Regions from separate parts of the Geobacillus sp. Y412MC52 genome, predicted to be linked through region 2. Evidence: a T-box and tRNA genes for the amino acid it is inferred to sense, from the RefSeq annotation. Region 2 holds a T-box; the other regions hold tRNA genes.

Region 1 (4,258 bases), 510 kb from region 2:
GCCTCGACGCATTCGGCGTCTTTGAATCAGCTTGTAGAGGAAGAGGCAACGAACAACAACACTAAAAGCATTGTGAAAATCAACTTACTTTCTCATCATCGCGGGGTGGAGCAGTCCGGTAGCTCGTCGGGCTCATAACCCGAAGGTCGCAGGTTCAAATCCTGCCCCCGCAACCAAAATTGGTCCCGTAGTGTAGTGGTTAACATGCCTGCCTGTCACGCAGGAGATCGCGGGTTCGAGTCCCGTCGGGACCGCCATTCTTTCAAAATTGTGAAAGATGAAAAAATATGGCTCGGTAGCTCAGTCGGTAGAGACGAGCATCCGCATCGTCGAATCTGCTGCGAGTTGTCCCGACGCATCTGGCTTCTTCGAATGGGCTAGTAGAGGAAGGGACACAAAAGTCATCAACGAACAAGGGAAAAATAAGATACGGCTCGGTAGCTCAGTCGGTAGAGACGAGCATCCGCTTCATCGAATTCGCTTCGAGTTGCCTCGACGCATCCAGCATCTTCGAATCCGCTGGCAGAGGAAGAGGCACAATGTAGCACAAGTAAAGCAGCGTAGAACTTAATATGGCTCGGTAGCTCAGTCGGTAGAGCAAAGGACTGAAAATCCTTGTGTCGGCGGTTCGATTCCGTCCCGAGCCACCATTTTTATCATAGTTCCGAAAGAAGGTTCCCGCTTCATGCAAAGCTAAGTGGGAGTAGTTCACAGACATGTCTTCCTTGAATGAGCTTGAAGAGGAAGAGGCACAACCAGGCAGACAACATGAGTCACTAACTAATTTTAAATGTGCCGGCTTAGCTCAATTGGTAGAGCAACTGACTTGTAATCAGTAGGTTGCGGGTTCAAGTCCTGCAGCCGGCATTCTTATTCCTTAATAACCCCTTAAGCCATTAAGGCGGCAACCGCGAGCCATTAGCTCAGTAACGAGCGTTACATCTTCGAGTTCGCTTCGAGTTGTCCCGACGCATCTGACATCTTCGAATATGCTAGTAGAGGAAGGGACATCGTTGTCTCGGAGTGTTATTGAACCCATGAGCCATTAGCTCAGTAGGTAGAGCAACGAGCTTTACATCATCGAGTTGGCTTCGAGTTGTCCCGACGCATCTGACATCTTCGAATATGCTAGTAGAGGAAGGGACATCGTTGTCTCGGAGTGTTATTGAACCCATGAGCCATTAGCTCAGTAGGTAGAGCATCTGACTTTTAATCAGAGGGTCGGAGGTTCGAGTCCTCCATGGCTCATCGTCTTGCGGAAGTAGTTCAGCGGTAGAACACCACCTTGCCAAGGTGGGGGTCGCGGGTTCGAGCCCCGTCTTCCGCTCCACTTCCGCCGGGGTGGCGGAATTGGCAGACGCACAGGACTTAAAATCCTGGGGTAGGTAACTACCGTGCCGGTTCGAGTCCGGCCCTCGGCACTTGTGCGCTCGTAGCTCAATTGGATAGAGCATCTGACTACGGATCAGAAGGTTAGGGGTTCGAATCCTCTCGAGCGCGTTTTGTCGGGAAGTAGCTCAGCTTGGTAGAGCACACGGTTCGGGTCCGTGAGGTCGCAGGTTCAAATCCTGTCTTCCCGATTTATCATGGGGCCTTAGCTCAGCTGGGAGAGCGCCTGCTTTGCAAGCAGGAGGTCATCGGTTCGATCCCGATAGGCTCCACCTTTTGACTTAAATTTGGCGGTGTAGCTCAGCTGGCTAGAGCGTACGGTTCATACCCGTGAGGTCGGGGGTTCGATCCCCTCCACCGCCACCATTATCGGACCTTTAGCTCAGCTGGTTAGAGCAGACGGCTCATAACCGTCCGGTCGTAGGTTCGAGTCCTACAAGGTCCACCATTATTATTGTTGCTTTTTTGGAGGAGTACCCAAGTGGTTGAAGGGGTCGGTCTTGAAAACCGAGAGGCGTCGCAAGGCGCGCGGGGGTTCGAATCCCTCCTCCTCCGCCATGCACTTTAAAATCATGCCGGCTTAGCTCAATTGGTAGAGACGAGCATTCGCATCGTCGAATCTGCTGCGAGTTGTCCCGACGCATCCCACTTCTTTGAATAAGCTTGCAGAGGAAGGGACACCGAGCATTTGACTTCCTCGAATTAGCTGGGAGAGGAAGAGGCACAGTTCAGCATAATAGGAGTCACTGTTTCATTACTAAATATGTCGGCTTAGCTCAATTGGTAGAGACGAGCATCGGCATCATCGAATTGGCTGCGAGTTGCCTCGACGCACTCCGCTTCCTCGAATCAACTTGCAGAGGAAGAGGCACAACCAGGCAGACAACATGAGTCACTAGCTAATTTTAAATGTGCCGGCTTAGCTCAATTGGTAGAGCAACTGACTTGTAATCAGTAGGTTGCGGGTTCAAGTCCTGCAGCCGGCACCAGATCGAGGCGACTATGGCGAAGTGGTTAACGCACCAGATTGTGGCTCTGGCATGCGTGGGTTCGATTCCCACTAGTCGCCCTTTTCATTATATTCTATATTTGCGTGTGTAGTTTAGTGGTAAAACCTCAGCCACGAGCATCTGCATCATCGAATCCGCTTCGAGTTGCCCCGACGCATCCAGCTTCTTTGAATCGGCTGGCAGAGGAAGGGGCATGAAAGATTGTGATGGGTGTTTCATCAAAAATTATGCGGGTGTAGTTTAGTGGTAAAACCTCAGCCTTCCAAGCTGATGTCGTGGGTTCGATTCCCATCACCCGCTTTTGACGGGCCTATAGCTCAGCTGGTCAGAGCGCACGCCTGATAAGCGTGAGGTCGGTGGTTCAAGTCCACTTAGGCCCATTATTTTCCATTGAATGTTTTTTGGCTATTCGCTATAATAATGGGCGAACAATGCCCCATCGTTCCAAAGCAAAAGCGGAGCGACGAGCTTCACATCTTCGAATTCGCTGCGAGTTGCCTCGACGCATCTCGCTTCCTTGAATTAGCTGGCAGAGGAAGAGGCAACGAGCACATTTGGAAGATGTGCATAACATATAGTTATTCATCATTCCGCAATAGCTCAGCGGTAGAGCAACCGGCTGTTAACCGGTAGGTCGTAGGTTCGAATCCTACTTGCGGAGCCATGTTACGGAGAAGTACCCAAGTGGCTGAAGGGGACGGTTTGCTAAACCGTTAGGTCGCAGTTTTGCGGCGCGCGGGTTCAAATCCCGCCTTCTCCGCCATAATGGCCCGTTGGTCAAGTGGTTAAGACACCGCCCTTTCACGGCGGTAACACGGGTTCGAATCCCGTACGGGTCACTGGTTGCTGGCACCAGAGATTCTGGTGCCCTTTTGTACAATTTCTTTTGTCGATTTTTGCGTTTTTTTCTTGCGATGCGTGTGGAAGTCTGTTATAATGTCTCTCGTTAGCTTTAAAATTATGTCTATGATGGTTGGGGACAACGCAGTGTTTCGTTTCGTTAAAGAACGAGGCATTGCGTTTTTTTATTTATCACCCTAAACCGAGAAGACCCCCACTTCCACGCGTGAGCGTAGGTGGGAGAGCGTTCAAGTAGGGAGGGAGTCCCCCGTTTCCAACGGCAGGAAAGTGGGGGGGGGGGAAGATCAAACGAACAATTGGGCGTCGGCTTCGCCGCCATGAATTTGCACAAACATCGTTTGGATGGCTTGAAGCTGGCGCTTGGCGGTTTCTTCTGGCGTTGATGGGAGAAAGTAAACGATTTGCAAAGCGTTTTTCGTTTCTCTCGTCACGGCGGTCCGCTCCGAATCGACGATCGGACTGCCAAACGGCCCTCGTTCATCTTTGCTGACGAGTTTGTTGGCAAAGTTGACTGTGCGGCCGTTTAACGCGATGTATTCATCTTGTTCCGTGCCGATCGTGAGCGTCACTGTCCCGTTGATGCGGTCTAGATCATAGATGCCGAGTGGAATTTTATAATAGAGTGAAAAAAAGTTGTTTATGTCTGCCGCTGAATGGATAGGCGGAATGAAGCTTTTTTTCTGGATGCGTCGGTACAGGCTTTCACTTGACGGTCGATAGCGGCTTGGGTCCGTTCCGATTTGTTTGAAAGTACGGCGCCATTCGACCATCTCAGGAATGTCGGCAATCGACTTTTCCTGCAGCTCGATGTAAAGAGATTCTTGAAACAGCTCAAGCCGCCCCCTTAACATTTGCGGTGAATCGCTGACCTCGATATGATGATAGCGGATGACGCCGAATTTACCAGAAGGAAGGCGTTGCTTTAGTTGTTCTGATATCACGAATTTCATCTTGATCACCTCGGATTTCATTTTACCATATATGACGAAAGGAGGGAA
Region 2 (4,258 bases):
TCTGAAATGCCAGCCGGAAAAATTTTGATGGGGCAAAACTTGTATGGCTACGACTGGACGCTGCCATATGTACCCGGCGGCCCGTACGCCCAGGCCATCAGCCCGCAGCAAGCCATCGCCCTCGCCGCAAAGTATAACGTTGCCATCGAATACGATATGGAGGCGCAGGCACCGCATTTTCGCTATCGCGACGAAAACGGACGCGAGCATGAAGTATGGTTTGAGGACGCCCGCTCCATTCAAGCAAAATTTAATCTCGTGAAGGAACTTGGTTTGCGCGGGGTCAGCTATTGGAAACTTGGCATTGATTTTCCACAAAACTGGCGGCTGATCGCTGATCAATTTACTGTTGTAAAAAAAATAAAGGCATAAAAAACCCGCCGGTCAACGGCGGGTTTTTTTATGATGGGAAACGGCTTTCGGCGGTCAGCCGTTTCAGATGACAATCTCCTCTTATGCGCGTCAGTCCTCTTCATCATCGTCTTGGCCAAGAACAAGATTTCTTGTTCCTCATTGCCAACGTCATTCACTATAACACGGCAGTCGGGAAAAGTCAACCAACGATTTGCCTCAAGCACCTTTTTTCAGCGAATGACGTCCCGATTCCCCATGTAAGGACGAAGCGCTTCCGGAACGATGACCGAGCCGTCTTCTTGCTGGTAGTTTTCCAAAATGGCGGCGACCGTCCGCCCAATGGCTAGCCCCGAACCGTTTAATGTATGCACGTACTCCGGTTTCGCTTTTGGATCCCGACGGAAGCGGATGTTGGCACGGCGCGCTTGAAACGCCTCAAAGTTGCTGCACGACGAAATTTCCCGGTACGTTCCGTAACTTGGCAGCCAAACTTCAATATCGTACGTTTTCGCCGCCGAGAATCCAAGGTCTCCGGTGCACAAGGCGACAACGCGGTACGGAAGCCCGAGCCGTTGCAAAATCGTCTCTGCCTGGCGCGTCAGCTTTTCCAATTCATCGTACGAGTCCTCCGGCTTTACGAATTTTACCAGCTCGACTTTATTGAACTGATGCTGGCGGATCAGCCCTCTCGTGTCGCGGCCGGCCGACCCGGCTTCCGCGCGGAAGCAGGCGCTGTAGGCCGCATAGTAAATCGGCAAATCATCTGCGGCCAAAATTTCGTCGCGGTGCAGGTTCGTCACCGGCACCTCAGCGGTCGGAATGAGGAAATAATCTTCGCTGTCCAAATGGAACACATCCTCGGCAAATTTCGGCAACTGTCCGGTTCCGATCATGCTCGCCCGGTTCACTAAGTATGGCGGCAACACTTCTTCGTAACCGAATTCATCGAGATGGATGTCAAGCATAAAGTTGATGAGCGCCCGCTCAAGCCGCGCTCCTAACCCTTTATAAAAGACAAATCGGCTTCCCGCCACTTTGGCGGCTCGCTCAAAGTCGAGCAAACCGAGCCGATCGGCGATTTCCCAATGCGGCTTCGGCTCAAAGGAAAACGAACGCGGCTCTCCCCATCTCCGCACTTCCACATTGTCCTCTTCTGATTGGCCGATCGGCACTGATTCGTGCGGCACGTTTGGAATCGACAACAACAAGTCGTCGAGTTCCGCCTCAAGCTGGCGAATTTGTTCATCCATCCGTTTAATGCGGTCACCGACTTCGCGCATTTGGGCAATCAGCGGCTCGGCGTCCTTTTTCTCGCGCTTTAGGACAGCGATTTGCTGCGACACATCGTTGCGCTTGCTTTTCAGCTCTTCGACTTCCGCGATCAAGCGGCGGCGGTCTTTGTCCAATTGTTCAAAGCGGTCGATGTTCGTCAAATCCCCGCCGCGCTGCATTAGTTTTTCTTTCACTTCTTCAAACTGGGTGCGCAATATTTTCACATCCAGCATGGCTTTTACCTCCTTTTCCATTCAATATTATACATAAAAAAGCCCCCGTCCCAAAAAAGGGACGGGAGCCATCCCGCGGTGCCACCCTTATTGAAGGCTTGCTATGCCTTCCTCTTTTGCCGTTAACGGCGGCGGCCGAAAACGCCTACTGGCCCTTTGGGCGTTCAACGTTTTGCTCGAGGATGGATTCACAGGAGCTCCCTGCCGGTTCGCACCGCCCACCGGCTCTCTGAAAGGAAGGCATCCCGCTACTTGTTCCTCTCATCGCTTTCGCTTGATCACTTTACTTGAGGCTTGACGCCATTTTCGCTTCTTTGACCATGTTGAGAAAGTATTGCATCAATCGATGATCGTCGGTCAGCTCTGGATGGAACGAGCAGCCGAGAAACTGTCCTTGTCGAGCGGCGACAATGCGGTCATTGTATGTCGCCAAGACATCGACCCCGTCCCCGGCCTCCACGATATGCGGAGCACGGATGAAGACGCCGACAAACCCGTCGCCGACACCCTTAATCGACAGCTCCGCCTCAAAGCTTTCCCGCTGCCGACCGAACGAGTTCCGCTCGACTGTAATGTCCATTAATCCTAAATGTGGCTCGTCATAGCCGACAATTCGCTTCGCCAGCAAAATGAGTCCGGCGCACGTGCCGAACATCGGCTTGCCGGCAGCGGCAAATTGCTTGAGCGGCTCCATCAGCCCATAGCGGTCGATGAGCCGCCGCATCGTTGTGCTTTCGCCGCCCGGCAGCACAAGACCGTCCAACCCTTCAAGCTGCTCCGGCTTTTTCACGATGACCGCCTCGGCGCCGCACGCCTCAATGGCGCGAACATGCTCCCGCACAGCTCCTTGCAGTCCAAGTACACCTATTTTCATCGTTGCTTTGCTCCTTTATTTAGCTTACCAGCCGCGTTCTTGCATCCGGTGCTCCGGCAACAATGTCGCGATATCGATGCCGCGCATCGCGCCGCCCAATCCTTTCGACAAGTGTGCGATCAATTCATAGTCTTCGTAATGAGTCGTCGCCTCTACGATCGCGCGCGCGTATTTTTCCGGATTTTCCGATTTGAAAATGCCAGACCCAACAAAGACACCGTCCGCACCCAAGTGCATCATCAAGGCAGCGTCAGCCGGTGTCGCGACACCGCCGGCGGCAAAGTTGACGACCGGCAGGCGGCCAAGCCGCTTGATCTCGCGCAGCACCTCAACCGGAGCCCCGAGCTGTTTCGCCTCAGCGACAAGCTCATCTTCGCTCATGTTGACGACTTTGCGAATTTGCGCGTTCACTTTGCGCATATGGCGCACGGCCTCAACAATGTTGCCTGTCCCCGGCTCTCCTTTGGTTCGCAACATCGATGCCCCTTCTGCAATGCGGCGCGCCGCTTCCCCTAAATCGCGGCAACCGCACACAAATGGAACGGTAAACTGCCGTTTGTCAATATGGAATTCCTCATCAGCCGGCGTTAATACTTCACTTTCGTCAATGTAGTCGACACCAAGCGCCTCTAAGACACGCGCCTCAACATAGTGACCGATCCGCACTTTCGCCATGACTGGGATCGAAACGGCGTTCATCACTTCTTCGATCACCGTCGGGTCGGCCATGCGCGCGACACCGCCAGCGGCGCGAATGTCCGCCGGGACGCGCTCGAGCGCCATAACCGCGACAGCCCCTGCCGCTTCAGCGATTTTCGCCTGTTCTGCGTTCACGACGTCCATGATGACGCCGCCTTTTTGCATTTCCGCCATGCCGCGTTTGACGCGGTCCGTACCTGTCAATGCCAACGTTGATTCCCCCTATTCCTAATCCTTATGCTTTGCGAGGCATGCAAAAGGACGATTCCACTGTTTTATTTTACCTCAATTTTTACAAAAATCACAATGGAAAAAAGCTCCCCATCAAGGGGAGTCGATTCTACAGCCAGCCTTTCACTGTTTTGGCGACGCTTGTCCATAAATCAACAAACAGTCCGCCGACCGCGCGCATCGAAAGAACAAACCAATTGGCTTTTTCGACTTCAGCTGTTGTGACAAGCGGCACACGGATGTTTTTTTGCATGTCTGGGCTTAAGAAGGCAAGGGAGTCGTCCCCTTTATATTCGAGCGTCATATATCCAACCGTTTCCCCTTTTTTCAAAGGGGCGACTAGCTTTCCTTCTTTTGTCATTTTTTTCTTGTCCAACACATATACAGGTTTGTATTGTTTTTCCTCGCCGTTTTTCACAAGCAGATCCAGATTCTTTCCTGTCGCGACACGAACCTCTTTTTCTTTCCCTTTCACGACCGGAAGTGTTTCTTTTCCTTTCAGCTGGTACCCTTTTGGATAAAGCGTCTCGAGGGAGTATTGGTTGAATCCGTAGTTAAATAGTTTTTCTGTCTCTTTAAAGCGCGCCTCTTTTGT
Region 3 (4,258 bases), 220 kb from region 2:
TCCGTCTCCCTGCTTCAGTACGTGTCCGGGCTCACGAAAACCGTTGCAGAAAACATCGTCAAGCGTCGCGAAGAGCAAGGGAAATTCCGCAACCGCGAAGAGTTGAAAACGATTCCTCGGCTCGGAGCGAAAACGTACGAGCAGTGCATCGGTTTTTTGCGCATCATTGATGGCGACGAACCGCTTGACCGCACGCCGATTCACCCCGAGCGGTACGCGGAAGTGAAGCAACTGTTGCGTAAGTTAGGATTTACGACCGCCGCCATTGGCAGTGATGAACTGCGCCAGGCGCTGCAAGCCGTCGAGGTCGAGACGGTGGCTGCCGAGCTCGGCATCGGAGAACTGACGTTGCGCGACATCATTGACGCGTTGTGCCGCCCAGAGCGCGACCCGCGCGACGAGCTGCCCAAGCCGCTATTACGCAAAGATGTGTTGAAGATGGAAGATTTGAAGCCAGGCATGGAGCTGGAAGGAACCGTGCGCAACGTCGTTGACTTCGGCGCCTTTGTCGACATTGGGGTCAAACAGGACGGGCTCGTGCACATTTCCAAACTAAGCAAACAATACGTGCGCCATCCGCTCGATGTCGTTTCGGTCGGCGACGTCGTCAAAGTATGGGTCGAGCATGTCGATGTGGCGAAGGGAAGAATATCGCTGTCGATGGTGCCGCCGAAAGAGTGAAATGGAGAAAGCACTGCCTTAGGAGCAGTGTTTTCTCCGATAAAAAAACCAGCATTGGTTCAACAGTTTAATTTGCTCACGGTTTTTCTCATAGTAGGCTCGTCTCATCTGATTTTTCAGCCATGTAGGCAAAATCAGTCACCTCCCTGACAGTGGAAAGGTAATATATGTGTATGTAATGGTGAATTGTCCTGTGCCAAAAGATGAAGGAGAGACCCGCCATGGACCAAAAGCAGCTGCAAGCCCTTGTCGAACAAATTTCCATTCGCGTGTTCGGCAAGCCGTTCCGCCATACCGCTTTCTTCAACCCTCGTTTGCGCACCACCGGCGGGCGCTACATGTTGCAAACGCACAACATTGAGCTCAATAAAAAACATTACGAGCAGTTCGGCGAGGAAGAATTGATCGCCATCATCAAACACGAGCTTTGCCATTACCACTTGCACCTTGAGGGAAAAGGCTACCGCCACCGCGACCGCGACTTCCGCGAACTGCTGCAAAAAGTGGGGGCGCCTCGCTATTGTCGTCCGCTTGCTCGAAATACAAAAGCGCCGAAAACGATCTACACATACATTTGCACGTCATGCGGCCTCACCTACCGCCGCAAAAGACGGATCAACATAGACCGTTATGTTTGCGGCCGCTGCCGAAGCAAGCTCAAACGATCCTAGACTCCCATGACAGAAAAATTTGGTTGCCATCGGAAGGATGAAAATATCTCTATGTCGAATATTACGGTTTTACACATTTTGAAGCTCAGGTATTTTCAGAGTAGATGCAATTTGAAACTTTAACATTTGCAGCTTTTACATAGCCCCGGCATTTGATCGACTGTCGGGCGACTGAACAACGCCGCTTTCAGACCCATGCATGGGTCTGTGAAGCGGGTGGTTGTTCGGTCTTCCGTCACGCCTTGGTGTTCGTCAGTCGAGAAAATAGACAAGCTACCTTTTCGTCAAGAATTGTTAAACTATAATGTCCAGTCAACGCCAATAATCAAACAAAACATTTTGCGAAAAAAGGTTGACAATCAGGATGATCGTGTGCTAAATTATAAAAGCCGTCGCTAAACGGCGGAAAACAGCAGAGGAAGTTGCGGGAAAACGTATTGACAAACGACAAGTTGCTCAATATAATAAACAATGTCGATTGTCAAACATCATTCCGCAATAGCTCAGCGACGAGCCTCACATCTTCGAATTGGCTGCGAGTTGCCTCGACGCATCTCGCTTCCTTGAATTAGCTGGCAGAGGAAGAGGCAACGAGCACATCGTAAAGATATGCATGACATATAATTTTCTCATCATTCCGCAATAGCTCAGCGGTAGAGCAACCGGCTGTTAACCGGTAGGTCGTAGGTTCGAATCCTACTTGCGGAGCCATTTCTTTGGAGAAGTACCCAAGTGGCTGAAGGGGACGGTTTGCTAAACCGTTAGGTCGTGGCTTTACGGCGCGCGGGTTCAAATCCCGCCTTCTCCGCCACTCCAATACGTATATGCGTGGCCCGTTGGTCAAGTGGTTAAGACACCGCCCTTTCACGGCGGTAACACGGGTTCGAATCCCGTACGGGTCACTGAATAGCGCGGGGTGATCCCCGCGATTTGTGGTCCCGTAGTGTAGTGGTTAACATGCCTGCCTGTCACGCAGGAGATCGCGGGTTCGAGTCCCGTCGGGACCGCCATTGCACTAAATCGCTGGGCCATAGCCAAGCGGTAAGGCAACGGACTTTGACTCCGTGATGCGCTGGTTCGAATCCAGCTGGCCCAGCCATTTTTATGTGTTAAATACATGAGCCATTAGCTCAGTAACGAGCGCTACATCTTCGGGTTCGCTTCGAGTTGCCCCGACGCATCTAGCTTCCTTGAACAGACTGGCAGAGGAAGGGGCAGGTAGAGCTAGATAATTACTTGGGATGTTTTCCAAACTATGAGCCATTAGCTCAGTAACGAGCGCTACATCTTCGAGTTCGCTTCGAGTTGCCCCGACGCATCCAGCTTCCTTGAACAGACTGGCAGAGGAAGGGGCAGGTAGAGCAACGAGCTTTGCATCACCGAGTTTGCTTCGAGTTGTCCCGACGCATCCTGCATCTTCGAATATGCTAGCAGAGGAAGGGACATCGTTCACTGTGAGTGTATACCCAACCATGAGCCATTAGCTCAGTAGGTAGAGCATCTGACTTTTAATCAGAGGGTCGGAGGTTCGAGTCCTCCATGGCTCACCATATTAGCGGGTGTGGCGGAATTGGCAGACGCACCAGACTTAGGATCTGGCGCCTCACGGCGTGGGGGTTCAAGTCCCTCCACCCGCACTGATTAGTCGATATGCGGTCGTGGCGGAATGGCAGACGCGCTAGGTTGAGGGCCTAGTGGGGGCGACCCCGTGGAGGTTCAAGTCCTCTCGACCGCATTTTTTAGATAAACTATTGACAGCAACACAGTGAGTTGCTAAAATGTAATCCGTCTCTTTGGTGCAATAATCTATTGCGCTCGTAGCTCAATTGGATAGAGCATCTGACTACGGATCAGAAGGTTAGGGGTTCGAATCCTCTCGAGCGCGCCATCATCGGGAAGTAGCTCAGCTTGGTAGAGCACATGGTTTGGGACCATGGGGTCGCAGGTTCAAATCCTGTCTTCCCGATTTTGTTAAACTAAATATTATGCGGGTGTAGTTTAGTGGTAAAACCTCAGCCACGAGCCTTCACTTCGCCGAATACGCTTCGAGTTGCCCCGACGCATCCAGCTTCTTTGAATCAGCTGGCAGAGGAAGGGGCATGAAAGATTGTGATGGGTGTTTCATCAAAAATTATGCGGGTGTAGTTTAGTGGTAAAACCTCAGCCTTCCAAGCTGATGTCGTGGGTTCGATTCCCATCACCCGCTCCATGAAGAGTCCATAGGATTATTTCGTTCCTTGAAAACTGAACGAAACGAAGCGCGACGAAAAGCGGAGGTCCGCGGGTCGCCGCGACGGGCAAATGTTCTTCACCCGTAGGGGTGCTTGCACCCCGAGGGGGAAGGTTATTTGACCCCGAGCGGCGGCGGACCGAAGCTAGACAATTCGAAAAGCGGAGGCCGCTTGCCTATCGGCGAAACGCGCTGAGTGGCCCGCGAGGAGGCTGTCGCCGCCGCAGTGGGACACGAAGCGTCGCAAGCCGATAGCGGCCGAAGCTAGACAATGCGGAAAGCGGAGGCCGTTTAGCGCCTTTGGTGCTGCGGCCGAAGCAAAAAGCCAATCAACTTTCTTTTGGAGAGTTTGATCCTGGCTCAGGACGAACGCTGGCGGCGTGCCTAATACATGCAAGTCGAGCGGACCGGATCGGAGCTTGCTCTGGTTTGGTCAGCGGCCGACGGGTGAGTAACACGTGGGCAACCTGCCCGCAAGACCGGGATAACTCCGGGAAACCGGAGCTAATACCGGATAACACCGAAGACCGCATGGTCTTTGGTTGAAAGGCGGCCTTTGGCTGTCACTTGCGGATGGGCCCGCGGCGCATTAGCTAGTTGGTGAGGTAACGGCTCACCAAGGCGACGATGCGTAGCCGGCCTGAGAGGGTGACCGGCCACACTGGGACTGAGACAC

Evidence for each region. The T-box of region 2 lies ahead of serS (serine--tRNA ligase). A T-box ahead of a tRNA ligase gene usually reads a tRNA of that ligase, here a tRNA-Ser.
Region 1: it has a tRNA-Ser gene. The T-box ahead of serS (serine--tRNA ligase) is inferred to sense a tRNA for this amino acid. The anticodon was not compared.
Region 3: it has a tRNA-Ser gene. The T-box ahead of serS (serine--tRNA ligase) is inferred to sense a tRNA for this amino acid. The anticodon was not compared.

What each region holds. Positions count from the first base shown of each region.
Region 1 is NC_014915.1:533,276-537,533, forward strand. It holds tRNA gene GYMC52_RS02685 (tRNA-Met) at 100-176, shown strand; tRNA gene GYMC52_RS02690 (tRNA-Asp) at 182-257, shown strand; tRNA gene GYMC52_RS02695 (tRNA-Phe) at 575-650, shown strand; tRNA gene GYMC52_RS02700 (tRNA-Thr) at 795-867, shown strand; tRNA gene GYMC52_RS02705 (tRNA-Lys) at 1,176-1,248, shown strand; tRNA gene GYMC52_RS02710 (tRNA-Gly) at 1,256-1,330, shown strand; tRNA gene GYMC52_RS02715 (tRNA-Leu) at 1,336-1,421, shown strand; tRNA gene GYMC52_RS02720 (tRNA-Arg) at 1,427-1,500, shown strand; tRNA gene GYMC52_RS02725 (tRNA-Pro) at 1,507-1,580, shown strand; tRNA gene GYMC52_RS02730 (tRNA-Ala) at 1,589-1,661, shown strand; tRNA gene GYMC52_RS02735 (tRNA-Met) at 1,679-1,755, shown strand; tRNA gene GYMC52_RS02740 (tRNA-Ile) at 1,761-1,837, shown strand; tRNA gene GYMC52_RS02745 (tRNA-Ser) at 1,857-1,947, shown strand; tRNA gene GYMC52_RS02750 (tRNA-Thr) at 2,303-2,378, shown strand; tRNA gene GYMC52_RS02755 (tRNA-His) at 2,386-2,458, shown strand; tRNA gene GYMC52_RS02760 (tRNA-Gly) at 2,629-2,699, shown strand; tRNA gene GYMC52_RS02765 (tRNA-Ile) at 2,706-2,779, shown strand; tRNA gene GYMC52_RS02770 (tRNA-Asn) at 2,989-3,063, shown strand; tRNA gene GYMC52_RS02775 (tRNA-Ser) at 3,070-3,162, shown strand; tRNA gene GYMC52_RS02780 (tRNA-Glu) at 3,167-3,238, shown strand; gene GYMC52_RS02785 (B3/B4 domain-containing protein) at 3,545-4,210, opposite strand.
Region 2 is NC_014915.1:21,101-25,358, reverse strand. It holds gene GYMC52_RS00110 (LysM peptidoglycan-binding domain-containing protein) at 1-372, shown strand, start outside; gene serS (serine--tRNA ligase) at 585-1,859, opposite strand; T-box leader at 1,914-2,133, opposite strand; gene pdxT (pyridoxal 5'-phosphate synthase glutaminase subunit PdxT) at 2,143-2,733, opposite strand; gene pdxS (pyridoxal 5'-phosphate synthase lyase subunit PdxS) at 2,758-3,642, opposite strand; gene GYMC52_RS00090 (serine hydrolase) at 3,773-4,258, opposite strand, start outside.
Region 3 is NC_014915.1:238,599-242,856, forward strand. It holds gene GYMC52_RS01280 (Tex family protein) at 1-681, shown strand, start outside; gene cmpA (cortex morphogenetic protein CmpA) at 700-813, opposite strand; gene GYMC52_RS01285 (SprT family protein) at 903-1,352, shown strand; tRNA gene GYMC52_RS01290 (tRNA-Asn) at 1,989-2,063, shown strand; tRNA gene GYMC52_RS01295 (tRNA-Ser) at 2,071-2,163, shown strand; tRNA gene GYMC52_RS01300 (tRNA-Glu) at 2,183-2,254, shown strand; tRNA gene GYMC52_RS01305 (tRNA-Asp) at 2,287-2,362, shown strand; tRNA gene GYMC52_RS01310 (tRNA-Gln) at 2,377-2,451, shown strand; tRNA gene GYMC52_RS01320 (tRNA-Lys) at 2,827-2,902, shown strand; tRNA gene GYMC52_RS01325 (tRNA-Leu) at 2,908-2,989, shown strand; tRNA gene GYMC52_RS01330 (tRNA-Leu) at 3,005-3,087, shown strand; tRNA gene GYMC52_RS01335 (tRNA-Arg) at 3,164-3,240, shown strand; tRNA gene GYMC52_RS01340 (tRNA-Pro) at 3,245-3,318, shown strand; tRNA gene GYMC52_RS01345 (tRNA-Gly) at 3,488-3,561, shown strand; rRNA gene GYMC52_RS01350 (16S ribosomal RNA) at 3,920-4,258, shown strand, end outside.